Regions from separate parts of the Microbispora sp. NBC_01389 genome, predicted to be linked through region 1. Evidence: riboswitches for the same ligand, from Rfam matches in the RefSeq annotation. Region 1 holds a riboswitch; each other region holds the start of a gene.

Region 1 (5,744 bases):
CGCATCGAATCTCCCTGAGTGACGGGTGACGCCGTGTCGAGGCCCGGGAGGCGCCCGCACCGGCCGGCGACGGTGACGGCCGGGGCGGCTCCCCGTCGCCGCGGGGCCGCGTCCGAAGTGCCCGTACCGTAAAATCCACCGGGGAGTTAGTCAACGCGTCAAACTTATTCCACGCCGTATGCTGCGCTGACGCCTGAAACGAACGGCCCGTTCTTTCATTTCCCGCGGTTCCGCCCTTGGGTGGAGGCGGGCGTCAGGCCCGGTGCCCGGCGGAGGCGGCGGGGGACGCCCGCCACTCGCGCGCCAGCATCGCGTAGACCAGTTCGTCGCTCCACGCGCCGGCGAAGAACTCGTTCTCGACCAGACGGGCCTCCAGGCGCTTCGTCTCCTCCCGCGTACGGGCGTCCCAGTAGAGATACCGCGTGACCTCGGGAAGCGATTGGAAGGCGTGCAGGTCGTCGAGGTCCGCCTCGGTGAAGGGACGCAGGACCAGCCGGGGGGTGATGATCGGGTACGGCGGGGTGAACACTCCGCCGAGCGTACGGACCGGACCGCCCCGGGCGCCAGCGGATCACCGCGCGGCCGGTGACAGATCATGAACCGGACATGGACACGGTGCGACGGCCGTACCCTTGAAGAAGGACAAGAACAGAGGACTATCTCGCAGATCTTGCCGTGTGAGGGGCGCCGTGCGGGCGCGCCGCGAGGCCCGGCCTCGTCGGAGCCCGCTCCCGGGCCCCCACACCGGGGGCGACAGCTCCGCGAGGCGCCGCCGGGCGATCCCGGCAGGCGGCAGGTCTGCAGGAACGGCCGAGGAGCGACGAGATGAGTTCAGCCGGAGAAGGCCTGTCTCGTCCGTTGCCGGAGCAGGTCCGCTTACACGTCGTGGAGGTCGCGGGGCAGGTGCTGGGCACGATGCCCGCCGCGACCGTGCCGCCGCCGCTGCGCGGCATCGCCAGGTTCGACCCGCGCAAGCGCGCCCGCCTGGGCAGCGCACCGATCGCGGCCCAGCTGGAGAACGACAAGGAGTTCCGCGAGCAGGTCGCCGAGGCGCTGGAGACGGCCTGGCCCGAGCTGGTGGCGAGCCTCGCCGAGGGGACGGTGCCGCCGGCGGCCGAGCCGGTGCTGGTCGCGGCGGCGGCCTACCTGACCCGTCCGCCCGGCTGGCCGGACCTGGTCGAGCAGGCGCGGACCGACCTGGAGCAGGCCGCCGCGGCGGGCACGCAGCGGGAGCAGGCGGAGACGCGGCTGCGCGAGCAGCTCGCGGCGCAGCGCGCGTCCGCCAGGGAGGAGATCGACCGGGTCCGCGAGCAGCTCAAGGCGGCCCGCGCGGAGAACTCCGACCTGAGGCGCAAGCTGCACGACGCGCGTGAGCGGGTCAAAGCGGCCGAGGCCAGGGCGGCCGAGCTGGAGGCCGGGACGGCCGAGGCGCGGGCCAGGGCGGCGAGCGCCAACGGCGCCGCGGAGACCGAGCTGCGCAGGCTCAGGGAGCGCCTGGCGGACACCGAGCGTCAGCTGGAGGCCAGCCGCCGCGCCGCCCGCGAGGGCCGCAGCATGGAGGACGCCCGCGTACGGGTGCTGCTGGACGCCCTGCAGGACGCCGCCGCGGGGCTGCGCAAGGAGCTCGGCCTGCCGACCACCATCAGCAGGCCGGCCGACTACGTGAACGCGATCGTGCCGGGCGAGCCCGGCGTGACGGCGGTGCCCGCGCGGGCGCTGGCGAACGACGACCCCCAGCTCCTCGACCTGCTCCTCGCGCTGCCCAACCTGCACCTGATCGTCGACGGCTACAACGTGACCAAGACCGGCTATCCGACGCTGACCCTCGCCGACCAGCGCGCCCGCCTGCTCACCGGGCTGGGCGGCCTCGCCGTGCAGGCGCGCGTAGAGGTGACGTGCGTCTTCGACGGCGCCGAGCTGAACGGGCCCGTGCAGGTCTCAGCGCCGCGCGGGGTGCGGGTGATGTTCAGCGCGCCCGGCGAGATCGCCGACGACCTCATCCGCACGCTCGTGCGCGCCGAGCCGCCGGGGCGCGGCATCGCGGTCGTCTCCTCCGACCGCGAGGTGGCCGACTCCGTCCGCCGCATGGGCGCCCGGCCGGTGCCCTCGCTCCTGCTGCTGCGTCGCCTCGGCCGCGGCTGATCCGGTGCGGCACGCTCCGTACGGAGGCCGATTCGGTGAGTGATGACTGCCGCGAATAGCTGCGAATAGGTTGAAGCGCCAAGATCGCCTAGATAGAGTCGCGCCTCAGGTTCGTTGATCCCGAAGGGGGCCCGAGTGCGAGGGCGTGTGCCGGTGGCCGCTGGGTTGGCCGCCGTGGTCCTGCTGACGCCGCTGACGGGCGCGCAGGCCGATCCGAAACCCACCCTTGCCCAGGCCAAGGCGAAGCTGAGCCGGCTGAACGCGCAGGCGGACAAGCTCGTGGACCGCTACAACGCGGCCGGTGAGAAGTGGAAGTCGGCCAGGAAGAAGTATCTGGCGCTCAACGACGACTTCAAGAAGCAGAACGCGCGGGTCGAGGCGCTGCGCTCGGGGCTGGTGACCATGGCGGTCAGCAGCTACCAGGTGGGCGACATCGGATCCTGGGGCGTCTTCTACAACCCCGACCCCGACACCATGCTCAGCGGTCTCGCCACGTACAACCACATCTCCGCCGAGCGCGTCGGGCGGCTCCAGCAGTACGAGGGCGCCATCCAGGGCCTGAAAGACCGGCGGGACCAGACGAAGACGGTCTACGCCGAGGCCGCCAAGGTCAGGAGCGAGCTCGCCGACGAGAAGAAGAAGGTCGACGCGCTCGTCAACGAGCAGATGAAGCTGTTGCGCTCGCTCGGCACCTACAACGCGGGCAATCCCAACAGCGCGGGCGTCGCCTACAAGGGCTCCGCGTCGGGCAACGCCCTGTCTGCGCTCCAGTTCGCCTACAAGCAGGTCGGCAAGCCGTACCGCTACGGGAGCAGCGGGCCGGACTCCTGGGACTGCTCCGGCCTCGTCCAGGCCTCCTGGGCGGCGGGCGGAGTCGGCCTGCCGCGTACGAGCTACGAGCAGTGGGCGTGGGGCGCGAGCCGCCGCGTGTCCCTCGACGCGCTCCAGCCGGGCGATCTGCTCTTCCACGCGGGCTTCGGTCACGTGGGCCTGTACGCGGGCGACGGCAAGGTCGTCCACGCTCCGCAGACCGGCGATGTTGTGAAGATTGTCACACTCGCGGAGTATCACGCGATCGGTGCCGTCCGCCCCTGACGGCCAGTGTGATCTTTGTTCCGGATGTGCGCTAAGTGCCGAATTTGGGCGTTGCGATGCCTGGTGTGAGCAGAGTCACACTCATCCTGCTGTGGCGTGGGTAAGCTGCGGTTTCTCCTGTGCCGCCTTCGTTATCCGATCTTTATATGCCGGGGTGGCTTTGCCGAGAGCCGCCCGATCTGGGTAGCTTCTGGGCCGCGGCGAGCACGCCTCGCCGCGGCGAGCCCGGCCCGGCCGGCCGGGCCCGCGTCATCCACCGTCGCCGGCGCCGTCCGTCTACTTGCTCCCTCAGGGGATATTCCGGGCGCCGGGGACCTGCCGAGTCCGTGCAGTCAGGAGGCACGGAGCCGGGGAACCATCGACCTTCTTCGCGAAGGTCCGGGGTGAATCGGCGCGTCCACGCGCCGTAGGGCGACTTCCCCGCCCGAACCCGTCAGCTAACCCGGTAGGCGTACGCGGAAGATCCAAGGAGAGATCCTGTCTACCACCCCCGCTAGCCTGTCCCGTCTTGCCCGAATTGCCCTTGGGGGTGCCGCTTTGACGGCATCCGTGGGGATCGCCGGCGCGCAGCCGGCGGCGGCCGACTCGGTGACGGTCACGGTCACGAAGTTGGCCGCGGAGACGAACGCGAGGTCCGCCACCACAGGGGCGGCCAAGAAGGCCGCGAAGAAGGCGACCAAGAAGGCGACCAGGAAGGCGGTCGCCAAGCGGAAGAAGCTCAGCAAGGCCACGCTCCAGCTGGCCAAGGCGCAGCGAGCGGTCACGACCGCGAGGAAGCAGATCGGCGACCCCTACCGCTACGGCGCCAGCGGACCGGGCGCGTTCGACTGCTCGGGCCTGGTCACCTACGCCTGGCGCAAGGCCGGCGTACGGCTGCCGCGCACGACGTGGTCCATCCGCAGCGCCGTACGGAAGAAGGTGTCCTGGGGTCACTTCAAGCCCGGCGACCTCATCTTCACCAGCGGCGGTGGCCACGTCGGCATGTACGTCGGGCACGGCAGGATGATCCACGCCCCGCACAGCGGCACACGGGTCAGGATCGACAAGCTCGACTCCTACCGCAGGGCGACCTTCGTGGGCGCCGTACGCCCCGGCGTCTGATCGGTCCCCCGGTCCCCGGTGCCGGGCCCGTCGTCGCCGGCATCACTCCACGGCTCCGTCCTCCCCTCGCGGGTGGGCGGAGCCGTGGCGTTCCCCGACGCTGACAGGCCGGCTGACGGATCGGCCGGCGATGGCGGGCGCCTGGTAGCGTGCTCGCGTCAGGTCCCGCGGACGGGACGTCGCTGGCAGGCTCGAACGCCTCTGGAGACCCGGTAAGACCCCCTATGTGGCACAGGCTGGCGAAGCAGGAGACCGCGGGAGCGCCGTACGCGCGGCACAGGCCGGATCTGCGGCGTCCCCGCCGAGGAGCTCATGCTCGTCGCTTCGGCCCCCGCCGGTTCGCGTCCATGGCCGTCGCGCTGGCCGCGCTGCTGGCCGGTACGGCCGCCGCGGCGCCGCCCGACCCCCTCTCGCCCCTGCTTTCCCGGGCCCGCGCCGCCGTGCGCGAGCAGCCCGGCATGTGGACCGGCGCCTCCGTCGCCCGTGGCGAGCACGCCGTCGTCGTCGGCGCGCCGCGGCGGCTGGTCGCCGAGATCGCCCGGCTGGCGGGCCGCGCCGACCGCACGGTCACGCGGGTCTGGGGAGAGCACGGCGGCGCGGTGGTCCTCGTGCCGCGCACCGAGGAGCAGGCGGCCCTTCTGGCCGCCCCGGCGGTGGTCGGCGGCCTCGCGGCCGTCGCGACCGGCGACCGGGTGATCGTGCAGCCCGCCGCGTTCGCCCGCCTGTCCGCGGCCGGCCGCCAGGTCGTCGTGACCCACGAGCTGACGCACGTCGCGGCCTCCGGGCCCCGCGCGGTGCCGATGTGGCTCCTGGAGGGCTTCGCCGACTATGTGGGCTACCTCGACAGCGGCCTGCCCGTTCACACGATCGCCGCCGAACTCGCCGCGGACCTGCGAGCCGGCGGTGGAGCCGGAGCGGAAGCCGACACAGCGGTCGGCGCGGAGGCCGGCACAGGGGCTGGTCCAGCGGCCGGCACCGCGGCTGACACAGCGGCCGGCGCGCCGTTGGCCCGTCTGCCGGAACCCGCGGACTTCGCCGCCAGGCCCGCCCAGGCGTACGAGGAGGCCTGGCTGGCCTGCCGTTACATCGCCGCCCGGTTCGGTGAGCGGAGACTGGTCGCCCTCTACCGCGCCGCGCTGCGTGAGGACGCCGATGCCGCGCTGCGGGATGTCCTCGGGCTGACCACCGCCGAGCTGACCCGCCTCTGGCGGTCCTCCGTACGGGCCGAGCTGGCCCGGTCCTGATCCCGGTCCTGATCGCGGTCCTGATCCTGGGGCAGGCGAGAGGCGGGACGGGCCTGCGAGAATGCGTTCCCGGGCGGGCCGCGTGGCCGTGGGCCGTCCGCCGCACCGATGCCGGGGGTGAGGATGGCGAACAAGACGTTGATCGTCACGAACGACTTCCCG
Region 2 (5,744 bases), 910 kb from region 1:
CGATGAGAGCGGCCAGAAGCTCAAGCTCGGCCCGGTCGCCCTCAGCGGTGCCGGCGTCACCGACGCCGCCGCCGGCACCGACCCCCAGCTCGGGCCCGGCTGGTTCGTGACGATCGACTTCCGGGAACCGGGCCCCTGGCGGGAGCTGACCGGCAAAGCGGCCTGCGAACCGGCCGGCGATCCCAGGCGCAGGGTCGCCATCGTGCTCGACGACAAGATCATCTCCTCACCCCAGGTGAACGAGACGGTGGCCTGCGGGGCGGGCATCTCCGGCGGCACCACCCAGATCACCGGGTCGTTCTCCGCCGAGGAGGCGCAGAACCTCGCCGTGCTCGTCAAGGGCGGTTCGCTCCCGGTGCCCCTGGAGCTGGTCGAGCAGCGTACGGTCGGCCCGACCCTCGGCGCCGACGCGATCGCGGCGAGCGCCAAGGCGGGCGTCGCCGGGGTGATCCTCACCGCGGTGTTCATCGGCCTCGTCTACCGCCTGGTGGGCCTGCTGGCCGCGGTCGCGCTGGCCTGCTACGGCCTGATCTCGTACGCGGGGCTGTTGGCGATGGGCGCCACGCTCACGCTGCCCGGCCTGGCCGGGTTCGTCCTGGCGATCGGCATGGCGGTGGACGCCAACGTGCTGGTCTTCGAACGGGCCAGGGAGGAGTACGGCGCGGCGCCCCGCCGGGGCCTCAGGGCGGCCCTCGACCGAGGGTTCAAGAACGCCTGGAGCGCGATCGCCGACTCCAACATCACCACCCTGCTCGCCGCCGGGCTGCTGTTCTGGCTGGCCTCGGGACCGGTGAAGGGCTTCGGCGTGACGCTGGCCATCGGCGTGCTCGCCTCGCTGGTCTCGGCCATGCTGATCACCCGGGTGCTCGCCTCGGCCCTGATCGGCAGGGTCGGCCCGGGGGTCTCGGGCCTCGGCTCGATCGGCCGGGTCAGGACCTGGCTGACCCGGCGCGATCCCGACCTGATGCGGGCGGGACGGCGCTGGCTCGCCGTCGCGGCCGGACTGCTCGTGCTGGTGGGCGCGGGGCTGGTCACCCGCGGCCTGAACTACGGCGTCGAGTTCACCGGCGGGCGGATCGTGGAGTTCGCCACGAGCAGGCCGGTCGACGTCGCCGCGGCACGGCAGGCGGTGGCGGACGCCGGCTTCCCCACCGCCGTGGTGCAGCGGTCGGACGACGCGATCTCCGTACGGACCGGGCAGATCACCGCCGACGACGTCGTCCGCGTCGAGGAGGCCCTGGACCGGAGCGTCGGGGAGGTCGTCAAGCAGCGCGACGAGCTCGTCGGGCCGAGCCTGGGCGCGGAACTGCGCCGCAACGCGCTCATCGCGCTCGGCGTCGCGCTCGCGGCCCAGCTCGCCTACCTGGCGTTCCGGTTCCGGTGGACGTTCGGCGCCGCCGCCGTGGCGGCGCTGTTCGTGGACGCGGCCGTCGTCGTCGGCGCGTTCGCCTGGCTGGGCAAGCCGATCGACGGCGTCTTCCTGGCCGCGATGCTGACGATCATCGGATACTCGGTCAACGACAAGGTCGTGCTCTTCGACCGGGTCCGCGAGCTCTGGCCGATGTCGCGGAAGACGCCCTTCGGGCGGGTGGTGAACACGGCGATCCTGCAGACCGTGCCGCGTACGGTCAACACGGGACTCGGCGCGTTGTTCATCCTGGCGGCGCTGGCGGTGTTCGGGGGCGACTCGCTGCGCGACTTCGCGATCGCCCTGCTGATCGGCATCGTCGTGGGCACGCTGTCGTCGTCGTTCGTGGCGGGGCCGGCCGCGATCGAGCTGGAGCGGCGCGCCGGTCAGCCGCCGCCCCTGCCCGCCGCACCCCGTCGCCGGCCCGTGGCGCGCGACGGATCCGGCGCGGTGGTCTGAATCTGAAGGGGCCTGAATCCGAAGGGGTCTGAATCCGAAGGGGCCTGAATCCGAAGGGGTCTGAATCCGAAGTGGTCTGAGCGGGCCCTTCCCGGGGCGGGTGGCGCCCGCCCCGGGAACGGGCCTCAGGGACGGCCGAGGGCGCGCAGCTCGACCGGGCTGAGCGAGGAGACATTCTGGTCGATCGGTGAGTCGGTGTACTGGTGGATCGCCCAGGTCTTCCAGTCGGCCGGCGGGCTGATGTCGCCCGGGTTCCGGCTGTAGTGGGCCACCCACAGCGGATAGTCGCCCAGGCCCTGGCCGTACTTGTCGGCGAAGTTCCAGCCGCTGTAGAACATCGGCCTGACGCCGGTCTTGGCGGTCACGTACTCCAGCCACTTCCTGGCCCAGGCGTTGACGCGCGGCACCGACTGGCCGTCGGTGGTCTCCAGGTCGAGCACGAGGATGTCGCCCGGCTTGCCCGGCTGCGCGTTCACCACCCGGAGGAAGTGGTCGGCCTCGGCGATCGGGTCGTTGGCGGGATGGCCGTAGTGGTAGACACCGCGGACGATCCCCTTCTTGTCCAGCTCGCGCCAGTGCCGGGGGAAGGACGAGTCGACCCAGTCCGTTCCTTCGGTGGCCTTGATGAAGCCGAACTGCGCCCGGCTGTTGATCCAGTCGTGGTCGGCCTCATAGCCGGAGACGTCCTGGCCGTACGTGTGCGGGTTCGCGTAGGCGGGAGCGGGCGCGGCCGCGGTGGCGGCGAGCGTGGCGGCGGTGATGGTGGCCGTGCCGGCCGAGACCGCGAGTGTCGCCGCGGCGAGGGCGGCGCGCAGGCGGCGGGAGGGCCGCCCGGCGAGAGAGAACCTGAGGGTGGGCATGACGCGGGTTGAGCTCCTTGCTTCCATGCCGCCTACCGGGTTAGCTGACGGGTTCGGGCAGGAAGTGCCCTACGAGCGCATCTGGGGGGCTGCGCGGCGATTCACCCCGAAAAGTGGGTCCCCGGCTCCGCGGAACGCGGACTCGGCGGCCGCACGCCCTGGTGAGCGCACGGTCCGGGCAACGACACGGCAAGGGAGGCGACACGGAGGTCACCGGCACGCATGCCGTGACACCCAAAGGTACATACAGCTCAACAATGGTGTAAACCTGACAAAACATGTTTTTACCTGGGCGGACTCGTCGCACGGGCGGCCCGCTGGACGGGATCCCGTGCGAAGCGGCGCCGAGGAGGTTTGTAAGTTCGTGACTGACCTGAGCGCTGAGTCACGCGAGAGGTGGACCCATGACCGCAGCTTCCGCCGGCCCCGACCTCGGCGACCCCGGCTCCGGCGACGTGCCGCCGCCGTCGCCCGCGGAGTTCCGGCGCGCGCTCGGCACGTTCGCGACCGGCGTGACCGTGGTCACGGGTCTGGACGACGGAGAGCCGGTGGGGTTCGCCTGCCAGTCGTTCGCGTCGGTGTCCCTCGATCCGCCGCTCGTGCTCTTCTGCGCCGACCACAGGGGCCGCGCCTGGCCGCGGATCAGGAGGTCCGGCCGCTTCTGCGTCAACGTCCTCGGCGAGGAGCAGGTCGACGTGTGCGCCAGGTTCGGATCGAGCAACGGCGACAAGTTCGCCGGGCTCGCCTGGGACCTGTCCCACCGGGGCACGCCCGCCCTGCGTGACGTGCTGCTGCGCGTCCACGGCGAGGTGCGGGAGGTGCACGTGGCCGGAGATCACGACGTGGTGATCGGCCTGGTCCGCGAACTCGAACCCGTCCACCCGGAGCAGCGGCCGATGCTGTTCTTCCGCGGCAGGTTCGGCGTGTACCACGACGACCCCGCCACGGCGCTCGGCCCCAACCTGTGGGGCTGGGGCGACCACTGGGGGTGAGACGGCGGCGCGGGGACGACGCGAGGACGACGCGGGGTGCGGGGCGGTGACCTGCCGGTGACTTGACAGCCTGCCCGCTCCGCGAGATCGGTGAACAGGCGGCGAATCGGGGGCCTGATGCGGGAAGGGCGGGTGCGGCTCGGCGGAGCGCTGGACACGGCCCTGGACACGGCCGGGATCCTGTTCGCCGCGATCTTCTTCTGCCTGTCCCTCACGCCGTCGCTGCTGCCCCGCTCCTGGCCGCTGCAGGGGATCATCGCGGGGGTGCTGACCGCGACCGGATACCTCGCCGGGGTGACCGCAGGCGCCCTGGCCCGCCGGAGCGCCGCCACGGCCGCCCGGTGGTGTCCCGGGACCCGGCGCGAGAAATGGCGCGAGGGACGGCGCGAGGGACGTTGCGAGGGACGTTGCGAGAAATGGCGCGAGAAATGGCGCCGTACGGGACGGCGGCGGGTGCGCCGCCTGGTCGCGACGTTCGGCTGCGGGCTGGGCGCCGCGTCGCTGGTCCTCGGCGTACGCGCCCAGCGGGCCATCTACCCGCTGATGGGGCTGCGCCCGCCGGAACGGCTCGGCTATCTCGGCGTGCCGTTCGTCGCGGCGGCGGTCTTCCTGCTCCTGCTGGCCGCCGCCCGCGCGCTGCGCGTCGCGGCCCGGGCGCTCGGAGGCGTGCTCGGGCGATGGATCCCCGCCGCGGCGGCGCGGCTGGCCGCGGGGCTCGGCGTGGGCGTGCTGGCCGTCCTGCTGACCGACGGGATCCTCACGGAGGCCCTGCTCAGAGGGGCCGACAACAGCTTCGCGGCGATCAACAGCGAGACCGCCCCCGGCACCTCGCCGCCCCGGTCCGCCGCCGTCTCGGGCGGCCCCTCCTCTCTGGTCTCCTTCGCGTCGCTCGGCCTGGAGGGCCGGGCGTTCGTCGCCGGCGCCCCCGCCGTCGGGGAGCTGAGCGGTTTCACCGGGCGGCCCGCGCTCCCGCCGGTCCGGGTCTACGCGGGGCTCGACTCGGCGGCGACCGCCCGCGAGCGGGCCGCCCTCGCCGTACGGGAACTGGACCGGACCGGCGCGTTCCACCGGGCGGTGCTGTGCGTGATCACGACGACCGGCACGGGCTGGGTGGATCCCCAGGCGGCCGCCGCGCTGGAGTTCATGTACGGCGGGGACTCCGCGCTCGTCTCGATGCAGTACTCCTACCTGCCGAGCTGGCTGTCGTTCCTGGTGGACCGCGAGCGCGTCACGGCGGCGGGGCGCGAGCTGTTCGGCCAGGTGTACGCCCGGTGGTCGCGGCTGCCCGCCGGTCACCGGCCCCGGCTGCTGGTGTTCGGGGAGAGCCTGGGAGCGTTCGGCGCGGAGTCGGCCTTCCGCGACGACCGCGACCTGCGCGAGCGCACCGACGGCGCGCTGTTCGTCGGGCCGCCCGACAGCAGCCCGCTGTGGCGGCGGTTCGTGGACGGCCGCGCCCCGGGCAGCCGGGAGGTGCTGCCCGTCTACCGGGACGGCGAGACCGTGCGCTTCGCCAACGGGCCCGCCGATCTGGCCGCGCCCGCCTCCGCCTGGGCCGGGTCACGGGTGGTCTACCTCCAGCATCCCTCCGATCCGATCGTGTGGTGGACCCCGCGGCTGGTCCTCGGCCGCCCGGACTGGCTGGAGGAACGGCGCGGCGACGACGTGCTGCCCTGGATCCACTGGTATCCGTTCGTCACGTTCTGGCAGGTCACCGCGGATCTGGTGTTCTCCCTCGACGCGCCGCCCGGCCACGGCCACGACTACGACGGCGAGGTGGCCAACGCCTGGGCGCGGATCGCGCCGCCGGACGGCTGGGACGCCGCCCGGACCACCGCCCTGACCGCGCTCCTGGCGCGGCGCGGAGGCGGCTCGGACCGGACAGGCTCAGCCGGGCAGTGAGCCGATCTCGCAACGGGTCACCAGTTGGCCGGCAGGCCCGGCGTCGTGGCGGGCAGCCGGTGGCCCGGCGGGTGGATGACGTACACGATCCCGCCACTGCCGGTGCTGCGCAGCCAGACGTTCTCG
Region 3 (5,744 bases), 2.9 Mb from region 1:
TCATGTGGACCATGATCCAGCGGAGCGAGTAGTGGTCGCCCTGGCGGGCCGTCTTCGTCATCGCATCCAGATCCGCGCAGGCCGCCTCGGCCGCCCGCGCGTGCTCGATCTCCGCACGCCAGGTGGCGAAGGCCTCCTCGGCGGACGCCGTGTCCACGTTGTCGAAGTCGCCGTCCGGATCGTCGTCGCTGTAGTAGATGCTCCCGAGGTCCTCGCCGGCGAGCCGCCGCCGGAACCAGCTCCGCTCGACGTCGGCCATGTGCCGTACGAGGCCGAGCAGCGACATGGACGACGGCGGGGTGGAGCGCAGCCGTAGCCGCTCCTCGGTCAGGCCCTCGCATTTCAGGGCCAGCGTCTGGCGGTGATAGTCGAGGAAGGCGCGCAGCGTCTCGCGCTCGCCCGCGGCGGTCGGAGGATCGGTACGTGTGTCGGTCATCCCGACATCCTGCCCCGCTCCCCGGCGGGCAGCCACCGAGTTTGCCGCCCTGGCCGAGCACGTGGGCCGGGTTCTTCGATGAATGGCGGAAAGTGAGCGCCTGACTCGAAAGTAGACACATTTTTGCCCGAACTTGTCCGGATATGGCAACCGGGTGAGAATCGGTTCAGCCTTCAACTACTTGGGTCGGAGATGCACCGCACGGATGAGGAGAGGCATGAAACGCACCATCTCCGTTCTCGCCGTCACCACCGGCGTCCTCGGCGCCACGCTCACCGGCGCCGGTCCCGCGGCCGCCTCCACAGTCGACTGCTCCACGGGCGGGTACACCTACGTCATGACCAGCTACATCCCCACCAACTTCGAGCGGGGGTCGGTGGACGGTCGTAACTACAACTTCCCCAGTCCGTCGGCGTACATCCACGAGGTGCCTCGACATCCCGGACACTGAGACGTTCACGATCGAGGTCCAGATGCACTCCCCCGACGGGTCCACGAACGTGTTCGTGGACAACCGGCCCGGCGACAAGGTCTTCCGCTTCTCGCCCGGCGTCAACACCTGGTGGCAGGTCCGCGGCTCTATTACCGGGCCCGGCAGCACCTACATCTACCGGAATGCGGGCCAGTGCTCCGGCCTTCAGGCCGGGGGTGAAGGCCCGCGCGGGAGTGCCCGCTAGGGCGCGAACATGCTTTCACCCGCAGGTCACGGTGGGCGTTGCCGCTGCTCGATGTGCTGCTTGAGTACCGTGAGCGGTGCACCGCCGACTGAGCCGGCGAAGTAGGACTTCGGACCAGAAGTGTCCACCCCTCAGGTACTTGCGGACATGCGCGCTGTGTTCCTTGCGGAGTATCCGCGCCGAGACGCCCTTCAGTGGGTTGACGAGCGTGGACAGGGCGACCTTCGGCGGGTGGTGGATCAGTGGGTGGACGTGGTCGAGTTCGCCGTTGAACTCCCGACGTTCGACCTCGAAGTCGGCGCCGATCTCGCGCATGAGTTCCTCGCATCGGGTCGGCATCGGGTCGGCATCGGGCCGGTGAGGGCCCCACGCCGGTACTTCGTCACGCACACCACGTGGGCGTGGAGGGTGTGGACACCATGGCGTTCGATGCGTACATCGGGGTCACTCAGGGTGTGGATTCCATCACGATGACATAAACCCGGGGGTACGATCCGGGTGTGGAGGTGGCCAGGCAGGCGCGTGCGCATGTGGCGCGACTCGACCTGAGCACGGCCCAGGTGGCGGTGCTGGACGGTCAGGCGCACACCGCCCGCGCGCTGTGGAATCTGCTGCACGAGCTCGACCGGGGGGTCACCGTCGCCCTGGCGTTGTCGGACGGCACCATGCGCGAGCACGGGCCCTGGTTGCGCGGCGGTGAGAAGGAACGCCTGCGCCGGCTGGAGAAGACGTCCGCCCGGCAGCGCCGCACTCGCGTTCCCGGCCGGCCCACGTCCAGACGGCTGGCCCGCACCTACGACCGGATCGCCCGGCTCCGCGCGACAGCCAAGCGCCGAGCCGTCGACTGGCAGCACCAGACCACCACCGAACTCGCCCGCGCCTTCGGCGTGGTCGTGGTGGAAGACCTGACGATCACGAACATGGTCCGCACTGCCACGGGCACGATCAAACGCCCCGGCCGGAACGTGCGGCAGAAGGCGGGAGCGCCATCGCCGGGCAGGCGTGGGGCCGGACGGTCACCCTGCTGGAGTACAAGACCCGTGATCGCGGCGGGCTGGTGGTGAAGGTCCCCGCCCCGGGAACGTCGCAGACCTGCCACCAATGCGGCCACCGCGACCCGGCGGCCCGGGACGGCACCCGGTTCTCGTGCGTGAATCTCGCGTGCGGGTGGGCCGGGCACGCCGACACCAACGCCGCGATCAACATACGCAACGCCGCAGGAACCGCGGTGTCAGGACGTGGAGACCTCGGGGCTGCCCGGTCCGCGAAGCGTCAACCCCCGCGCGCCGCTTGACCGCGACGCGACGGGAGAATCTCCGGCCTTCAGGCCGGGGAGGAGTTCAATACACCTGGAACGAGAAGCAGATCCCGGCCTGACGCGGAACGGGCCGGCCGCCTCCCTCGGCGAGGCGGCCGGCCCTGCCCTCAGTACATCGAGATGTGGACGTGGTCGTAGTGGTTGGCGGTGACGCCGCCGCGGTCGGACATCGGGCGCCAGCCCGGATGACCGAGGTTGTAGATGCGCTGCTGCCAGATCACGTACATCACGCCGAGCTTCGGGCCGTTCTTGATGGCCCAGGCGGCCAGGCTGTCGCCGAGCGCCTTCATCTGCGCCGAGGGCATGGAGCCGCCCGAGCTCATCATGAAGTCGCAGGCGCGGCCGAGGGGGTGCTCGCCGCTGTTCTCGGCCCGGTAACAGCCGACCGGGAAGCCCAGGTCGAAGTGGCTCTCCACCTCGGACCGCATGAGTCGCATCCGGGGCGTGATGTTGTCGGCTCCGGCCGGCAGCTCGGGCGTCCACGAGCCGCCCGCCCTCCGGCCTGGGGCGATCGGGACCAGGCGGTCGATCTTGTCCTTGATGTCGTCGATGAGCTTCTCGGCCTCCCGGCGCCGGTCGGCGACGTCCGCGGCCTGCGACTTCAGCGACGCGGTGAGCGCCTTCGCCGCCGCGGCGGCCTTCTGCCGCTCGGCGCGGACCTCGTCGACGCGCGCGAGTCTCGCGGCCTGTTCCTCCTTGAGCTGGTAGGCCACCGCGGAGACGGTCAGGTTGGGCAGGACGCGCACGCTGTCGGTCTGGTAGCGCAGCCCGACGAACTCCCGGACCTCGTCGAGGGTCGCCGTGTAGTCGGCCTCCGCCCTGCTCACGCGGGCGCGTGCCGCCGCCTCGTCGTCCCGCGCCTTGGCGAGCGCGACCCGCTTGGCGTTGTAGTCGGCGATGAGCCGGTCGACCTTCTTCTGCAGGCCGGCGAGCTGCTTCTTGAGCTGCTTCTCCGTCGGTTTGGGGGCGGCGGCGCCCGCGGCGGCCGTGCCGAGGACGAGGGCCGCGGCGGTGAGCACGCCGGCGGCCAGGGGGAACGCGCGGGGCAGAGCCCACTCCTCTCCATCTGCCGGCCGGGTTAGCTGACGGGTGCGGGCTGGAGGAGCCCGGGCAGCGACGTGCCTTTACCCCAGAGGCGTGATGGGTCCCCGGCTCCCGGGCGAGGCGCCCGGGATTAGGCGGCACCGGCTGTGACCGGTGGTGCCAGGGATACTAGTGGTAAAGAAATGGTGACTGCCACCCCAAGTCGCAACCGTACAGAGATCATTCCGTTATAGCTTCGCGCAACATGCGAGCGGCCTCCTCCGGGAGCACGTCGTTGACGAAGGCCCCCATCGCCGACTCCGATCCGGCGAGATACTTCAGCTTGTCTGCCGCCCGCCGGATCGTGAAGAGCTGGAGGTGGAGGTGGGCCAGATCCCGCCGGTAGGTGACCGGCGCCTGGTGCCAGGCCGCGACGTACGGCATGACGACGCCGAACAGCCCGTCGAGGCGGCGCAGCACGTCGATGTACAGCGGCGCGAAGGCGGCCCGCTCCTCCTGCGACAGCGCCGGGATGTCCGGGACCCGGCGGTGCGGATAGAGGTGCACCTCGAACGGATACCGGGCGGCGGCCGGGACGAAGGCCGTCCAGTGCTCGTTGGCGGCGACCACGCGGGGGCCGCTCCGCTCGGCCGCGAGGACGTCCGCGAACAGGTTGCCGCCCCGGTGCCGGGCGGCGGTGTCCAGCATCTGCCGGGTCCGCGGCGTGACGTACGGATAGGCGTAGATCTGCCCGTGCGGGTGCGGCAGCGTGATGCCGATCTCGGCGCCGCGGTTCTCGAAGCAGAAGACCTGCTCCACGCCGGGCAGCGCGGACAGTTCGGCCGTGCGGTCGGCCCACGCCTCGACGACCAGCGCGGCCTGCTCGTCGCCGAGCGAGCTGAAGGAGGCGTCGTGGTCGGAGGTGAAGCAGACGACCTCGCAGCGCCCGATCCCCGGCCGCACCTCGCTCAGCCCGCCCACCTGCTCGTACGCGCCGGTGTTGAAGCTGAACGAGGGGAAGCGGTTCTCAAACACCGCCACCTCGTACGGCGAGGGGATCTCCGAGCCGGGATGCCCGGGGCAGAGCGGGCACTCCCGGGCGGACGGCAGGTGGGTGCGGGTCTGGCGGTGCCGGGCGACGGCCACCCACTCGTCCATGAGCGGGTCGTGACGCAACTCGGACGCGAGAGGGCGCGCGGGCAGATCCCGGGGGTCGGCGGCGCCGTGGTCGGCGTCGTCGCGGCGGTCGAAATAGATCAGCTCCCGGCCGTCGGCCAGATGGGCGATGGTGCGCTTCACGGTGCGATCTCCAGCTTCACGGTGCTCTTTCGCGGGGTCACGGCGGCGTCACGGCGGTGTCCGGCGGTGTCGTCGGGAGTGTCGTCGGGAGCGTCACAGGGAGGCGGTCTCCAGGGGCGCCTCGCCGGAGGGATCGGCGAGGAGAAGCTCGCCGGCCTGCTCCGACAGCACGGCGCGGGCCTCCTCGGGCAGGCCCGCGTCGCTCACGACCACGTCGGCCTCGCCGAGGGCCGCGATCGTGCTGATGCCGATCGTCCCCCACTTGGTGTGGTCGGCCAGGACGACGAGCCGCTGGGAGGCCGCGATCAGGGCACGGTCGGTCTCCGCCTCCAGCAGGTTGGGAGTGGTGAAACCGGCCCGGACGCTCATGCCGTGCACGCCGAGCATGAGGGTGTCGACGTTCAGGGAGCGGACGGCCGCGACCGCGACCGGGCCGACCAGCGCGTCGGACGGCGTCCGCACGCCACCCACGAGCACCACGGTCTGGTCGGGGCGTCCCGCCCGGTGGAAGACGTCGGCCACCTGGACGGAGTTGGTGATCACGGTCAGCTCGGGTACGTCCACCAGGTGGTGGGCCAGCGTCCAGGTCGTCGTGCCGGCCGAGAGCGCGACGGAGCTTCCCGGCGGCACGAGCGGGGCCGCGCGGCGGGCGACGGCCTCCTTCTCGGCCTGCTGCCGCATCGACTTGGCCGCGAAGCCCGGCTCCTCGGTGGAGCCGGCGCCGGTGGCGGTGGCCCCGCCGTGCACCTTGACGATCAGGCCGCGCTCCGCCAGGACCTCCAGGTCGCGGCGGATCGTCATGTCCGACACCCCGAGCTCACGCACGAGTTGCGCCACCCGCACCCCGCCTGACCTGCGCACCCTCTCCAGGATCGCCTGCTGCCGCTGCTGGGCCAGCATCCACCACTCCCGTCAACAGATTCCACCAAATCATGCCAGGCACACGTTCAGGAGTGTTGAGTTGGGGTGCGGGTACTTGCCGCCGCCCGGC

The links. A riboswitch is a leader RNA that binds a small molecule or an ion and turns the genes downstream of it on or off. The one in region 1 is predicted to bind cyclic di-AMP.
Region 2: another riboswitch for cyclic di-AMP. It lies ahead of OG344_RS24370 (glycoside hydrolase family 25 protein); the one in region 1 lies ahead of OG344_RS20975 (C40 family peptidase).
Region 3: another riboswitch for cyclic di-AMP. It lies ahead of OG344_RS00240 (hypothetical protein); the one in region 1 lies ahead of OG344_RS20975 (C40 family peptidase).

Annotation. Positions count from the first base shown of each region.
Region 1 covers NZ_CP109552.1:4,633,108-4,638,851, forward strand. The annotation lists gene OG344_RS20955 (cellulose-binding domain-containing protein) at 1-5, opposite strand, end outside; gene OG344_RS20960 (GNAT family N-acetyltransferase) at 254-529, opposite strand; gene OG344_RS20965 (NYN domain-containing protein) at 826-2,142, shown strand; gene OG344_RS20970 (NlpC/P60 family protein) at 2,296-3,237, shown strand; cyclic di-AMP (ydaO/yuaA leader) riboswitch at 3,544-3,704, shown strand; gene OG344_RS20975 (C40 family peptidase) at 3,775-4,338, shown strand; gene OG344_RS20980 (hypothetical protein) at 4,686-5,582, shown strand; gene OG344_RS20985 (glycosyltransferase family 4 protein) at 5,706-5,744, shown strand, end outside.
Region 2 covers NZ_CP109552.1:5,545,117-5,550,860, reverse strand. The annotation lists gene secD (protein translocase subunit SecD) at 1-1,867, shown strand, start outside; gene OG344_RS24370 (glycoside hydrolase family 25 protein) at 1,993-2,727, opposite strand; cyclic di-AMP (ydaO/yuaA leader) riboswitch at 2,742-2,885, opposite strand; gene OG344_RS24365 (flavin reductase family protein) at 3,132-3,719, shown strand; gene OG344_RS24360 (alpha/beta hydrolase) at 3,837-5,618, shown strand; gene OG344_RS24355 (C39 family peptidase) at 5,636-5,744, opposite strand, start outside.
Region 3 covers NZ_CP109552.1:35,143-40,886, reverse strand. The annotation lists gene OG344_RS00270 (DinB family protein) at 1-436, opposite strand, end outside; gene OG344_RS00265 (hypothetical protein) at 654-887, shown strand; gene OG344_RS00260 (hypothetical protein) at 910-1,113, shown strand; partial or broken gene tnpA (IS200/IS605 family transposase) at 1,140-1,565, opposite strand; gene OG344_RS00250 (hypothetical protein) at 1,614-2,177, shown strand; gene OG344_RS00245 (zinc ribbon domain-containing protein) at 2,171-2,407, shown strand; gene OG344_RS00240 (hypothetical protein) at 2,539-3,450, opposite strand; cyclic di-AMP (ydaO/yuaA leader) riboswitch at 3,485-3,621, opposite strand; gene galT (galactose-1-phosphate uridylyltransferase) at 3,695-4,753, opposite strand; gene OG344_RS00230 (DeoR/GlpR family DNA-binding transcription regulator) at 4,847-5,653, opposite strand.